Regions from separate parts of the Halomonas sp. SL1 genome, predicted to be linked through region 2. Evidence: predicted binding sites of a transcription regulator. Region 2 holds the regulator's gene; the other holds the start of a gene.
What was found. Region 2 encodes FliA, which starts transcription of late flagellar genes. Its sites were predicted from a motif close to CTAAAGTTNNNNNNNNNNCNGCCGATA; they were not measured.

Region 1 (2,363 bases), on a different contig from region 2:
GTATAGTCGGTGGCCTTGAGCTGATCGATGCTGTCGGCATCAAAGGCCGCCCCGGCGATCTCGGCGGTGCCCGTGTTGCGCTCGGCCGAGAAGGCTCGCGGCTCACCGATACTGAAGAACTCGCCGCCCGCGTCGCCGTTCAGGTCGATGCCTTCGGCATGCTGTCGGTTGACCGCCACCGCCAGCGAGACCGCCATCTGGCCGATCTGGTTCTGGGTCTTGTCCAGGGTCTCGGCTCGGAAGTCCATCAGCCCGCCCAGAGTCCCGCCGCTGATGGCGTCCTCGTCCAGGGCTCGGACGTTGCCGCTGGAGTCCGGATAGCCGACCACGGTGCGCTGAGGATCTTCCGGCGAGGCCATGGCTTCCAGCTTGAAGCTGCGATCGCCCATCACCAACGGCTGGCCATTGGGCAGGCTGACGTTGTAGGACTTGCCGTCCTGGATGTTGAGACGCAGGTCCATGCGCTCGCTGAGCTCGTGGACCAGCTGGTCGCGCTGGTTGAGCAGCGCATTGGGCGCCTCGCCCTGCTTGGCACGTGCCAGGGCGATCTCGCGGTTGATCGAGCCCAGCTGCTCGGTGGTGTTGTTGATCTGGGTGACCTCGTCCTCGATCTGGCCGTTGATGCCGTTCTGCATGTCCTGGAGGTAGCCGTCGAAGGAGCGGAACTGGGCGCTCAGGGTATCCGCCGAGCCGAGCACGCCCTGGCGGGCGGCCGGGTCGGAGGGTGCGCTGGCCAGGTCCTCCATCGAGGAGAAGAAGTCCTGCATCAGCGGCGAGAGCCCGGCGGCCTCGTCGGCCAGCAGGTTGTCGATCTGCTCCACCTGGGTGCCGTAGGTTTCCAGCGCGCTGGTCTTGCTGGTGGCGTCATTCAGCTGGTCGGCGACATAGCGGTTGAACTGGCGCTGGATATCGTTGACCTGCACCCCGCCCGTGCCCGTGCCGCTCTCCCCCAGCACGGTCACCTCGCGGTTGTAGCCGGGCGTGTAGACGTTGCTGATGTTGTTGCTGGTGGACGCCAGGGCGTTCTGGGCGGCGTTGAGGCCGCTGAGGCCGGTGGAGAAGATGCTCATGACAGATGTTCCCTTTTGCCGATTCTCTGGCTATCGGCCGCGGCGGGCCGGACTTGAGGCCGAATGTCCTTGAGCCGGGGACTGAAAGCCCCCGGGAAAATGCCGATCAGCGTGACGCCAGTCGCTGGCCCTCGGGCAGTGGCCCCAGGGTGTCCATGACCGCGATCAGCTTGTCGGCATAGGCCGGGTCGGTGGCATAACCGCCGCGCTGCAGGGCCCGGGCCGCCTGGTCGGGCGTCGCGGCCGAACTGACGCCGGCATAGCGAGGATTGTCGCCGATCAGACGGGCGTAGTCGGCGAACGCTGCCTGGAAGGAGTCATAGACGCGGAAGCGATCGCGCACCGCCTGGCGACGGCCGTCGATCACCTCATGGGTCAGGATCTCGGTGGTCTCGCCCTGCCAGCGGCTGCCGGCCTTGATGCCGAACAGGTTATGGCTGTTGCCGCCGTCGGCGGTGGGAATCTCGCGCCGCCCCCAGCCGGTCTCCAGCGCCGCCTGGGCGAGGATCAACTCGGCCGGCACGCCGCTCTCGCGGCTGGCCTCACGGGCCGGGCCGGCGAGCCTGGCCAGGAAGGCCTGAACGTGCTCGGGCCGGTCCGCCATCGCGGCCGGATCCGCCACGGCGGACGCCGGCTCATCCACGCCGGTCTGAAGCGCCTCGAGGAAGGAGGTCGGCGCCGATGACGCGTCACCCTCGGCCCGCGCGCCAGTGTCCGGCTCGGCCATCAGCGCATCGGTCAGCGGGCGCGGCGTGCCGCGGGGAATCCCGGCGATCAGCGCCTCGATGTTGCGGTGACTCGAGGCCGAGGCATCGCGCCCGCCGACCGAGCCCTCGAGCTGGGCCACCAGCTGGTCGGCCAGCCCCAGGCCACGCTCGGCCACGCTCTGCGACCACTGCTTGTCGAGCATCTCCTGATACATGTCGCCGGCCTGGCTCTGGAGCAGCCCCGAGGTCGGCACCGCCTCGCGCATGCTCTTGACCATCATCTGCACGAACAGGGCCTCGAACTGCTGGGCGGCGCCCTTCAGGCCCTCGCCGGAATCATTGTGCTTGAGGCGCTCCAGGCCCTGGATGTCCAGGGCGAACTGGCCGCGGGCGGTGTCGGGAGCATCCAGGCTCATCAGATGATCTCCAGTTCGGCGCGCAGCGAGCCCGCTTCCTTGAGGGCCTCGAGGATCGACATCAGGTCGTTGGGCGTGGCACCCAAGGAGTTGAGCGCGTCGACCACCTCCATCAGGTCCGCGCCCTCAACGACCTTGAGGGTGCCGGGCTGCTGCTGGATGCTGATCTC
Region 2 (2,363 bases):
TGACCCACCGCCAGGGCCGCCTGCCGCGCCGGCGACACGATCTCATCCTCCCGCTCCCCCGGCAGGCCGTAGCTGGCCATGGACAGCAGCAGCACGAACAGCGTGATGAGCAGCGTCAGCACGTCCAGGTAGCTCATCAGCCAGCTCTCGCCGTCGCCCTCCCCCTGGGCCGGAGGCGCGATCGCCTGGCGGGTGTCGTGATCAAGCACCCTGGCCGGCCTCCTCGTCGCGCGCCCCCGGCCGCTGGGGATCGCGGATCTCGTCGTGGTAGTTGGCGACGAAGGAGTTCAGGGTCTCCTCGATGAACGACGGCAGGCGCCGCTTGGTGATCAGCGAGATGCCCTCGAGCACCATGTTCATGGCGATCAGGCGCTCCTCGGTGCGGCGCTCGAGCTTCACGGCGATGGGCTTGAACACCAGGTTGGCCAGCAGGATCCCGTAGAAGGTAGTCAGCAGCGCCACCGCCATGCGCGGCCCGATGACGTTCAGGTCGCCGGCCTCCATCACCTCGAGCATGTTCACCAGCCCCACCAGGGTGCCGATCATGCCGAAGGCCGGTGCGTAGGTGGCCATGGTGCGGAAGATCTGCGCCTCGGCGTGTTCACGGGCCTTGAGCCGGGCGATGCGCCAGCGCAGCAGGTCGAAGATCTCCTCTTCCTTGGTGTTGGCGATGACCAGCTGGATGCCGGTGCGCAGGAAGGGGTTGCGGGTCTGCTCCAGGGCCGCCTCCACGGCCCGCACGTCGCCCTTGAACCACAGCCGCGACATGTCGACCAGCTCCTTGATGTCGTCGCGGGTGTAGGTGTTCTCGCGGCGGAAGACCAGCCCCACCAGGCGCACCACTCGTACCACCTCCTTGAGCGGATAGCTGATGAAGGTGGCGGCCAGGGTGCCGGCCAGCACGATGGCCAGCCCCGGCAGGTTGACGAAGCTCTGCGGCGACTCGGCGGTGAACAGCAGCACGCTCGCCAGCAGCACGATACTCGCCAGGATCCCGATCAGCGTGGACGGATTCATGTGGGCTCCCTGTCTCTAGGACGACGGACAATGAGTGGTTATCGGCCTGGATGGCCGAAAGCTTTATAGATGGCCAGGCGTGGAGCGAAACATCGTCGAGCGCAGGCCTTTCTCGCCCACGCCTCAGGCATCGCGCAGCTTGCCGCGCAACCGCCCCACGGCCTGGCTGTGCAGCTGGCAGACCCGGGACTCGGTGACGCCGAGCACGGCGCCGATCTCCTTGAGGTTGAGCTCTTCCTGGTAGTAGAGCCCCATCAGCAGCTTCTCGCGTTCGGGCAGGGCCTCGATGGCCGCCACCAGCCGAGCGCGCTGCTGCTGATCCACCAGCTGCGCGAAGGGCGTCTCGGGGGCGCCGCCCTCGAGCATGCGCCCCTCGCCGCCCTCGGCCATCAGCTCCTCGAAGGGCAGCAGCTGGCCGCTGTTGGTGTCGCTGAGCAGCCGGCGATAGGCCTCCAGGTCCATGTCCAGGGCGGCGGCGATCTCGGTCTCCTCGGCCGGACGCCCCAGCTCCTGCTCCAGGCGACGCGCCGCCTCGTCCGCGGCTCGGGCATTGCGGCGCACGCTGCGCGGCAGCCAGTCGCGGCTGCGCAGCTCGTCGAGCATGGCGCCGCGGATGCGCTGGCTGGCGAAGGTCGCGAAGCTCGCCCCCTGGGCGGCGTCGAAGCGCCCCAGGGCCTCCAGCAGGCCCACGGTGCCGGCCTGGATCAGGTCGTCCAGCTCGATGCTGGCCGGCAGGCGTACCTGCAGCGCCAGGGCCTGGCGACGCACCAGGGGCATGTAGTCATCCAGCAGCGTGTCCTGTTCGATCTTGCCTTGTGCGGTATACATACGTGCCTCGCCCTCTTGCGAGCCTCACCGATAGTTGACGATCACCTGCAGCCCCTGGACGCGGACCGGGTCGGCGCCGGTCGGCGTGAAGCGGAAACGCAGCGCCTCGCCGGCAGGCAGCCCCGCCAGGGCCCGAGTGTGCCCGCGCCGGGCGGGCAGCGTCACGCAGCCGGCCGGATGGCAGAGCCGCGCCCGCAGCGCGGCCCCGGCCGGGGCGCGGAAGCGCCAGCGCACCTCGGCGATGCGCCCGCCGGTCGCCGCCGGGGGCGGCGTCAGGGCCCGGCTCGGGGTTTCCCGGCCGGCCACGGCGGCCCGAACCCCGGGCGCCTCGGCGACCCAGCTGCCCGCCGCCGATGCCGGGGCGGCCAGCAGCCAGCCCAGCAGGGCCGCCCCCGCCACGGCGCCACGCCTCATGCCATCACCAGCAGGTCGATGCCCAGGTAGCGGCCCGCCGCCTGGCGCAGGTTGTCGAGCAGGCCGAGGCGCGACATGCCGGGAGGATGTACCGCCAGCAGCCG

Region 1: a site for FliA is predicted at 1,102-1,128, ahead of flgK (flagellar hook-associated protein FlgK). Genes of this name have one in related genera too.

Annotation. Positions count from the first base shown of each region.
Region 1 covers NZ_PYUQ02000018.1:7,174-9,536, forward strand. The annotation lists gene flgK (flagellar hook-associated protein FlgK) at 1-1,070, opposite strand, end outside; gene flgJ (flagellar assembly peptidoglycan hydrolase FlgJ) at 1,177-2,193, opposite strand; gene C9J49_RS12075 (flagellar basal body P-ring protein FlgI) at 2,193-2,363, opposite strand, start outside.
Region 2 covers NZ_PYUQ02000006.1:19,543-21,905, reverse strand. The annotation lists gene C9J49_RS02260 (OmpA family protein) at 1-209, opposite strand, end outside; gene C9J49_RS02255 (motility protein A) at 202-1,017, opposite strand; gene C9J49_RS02250 (RNA polymerase sigma factor FliA) at 1,141-1,845, opposite strand; gene C9J49_RS02245 (flagellar protein FlhE) at 1,870-2,259, opposite strand; gene C9J49_RS02240 (hypothetical protein) at 2,256-2,363, opposite strand, start outside.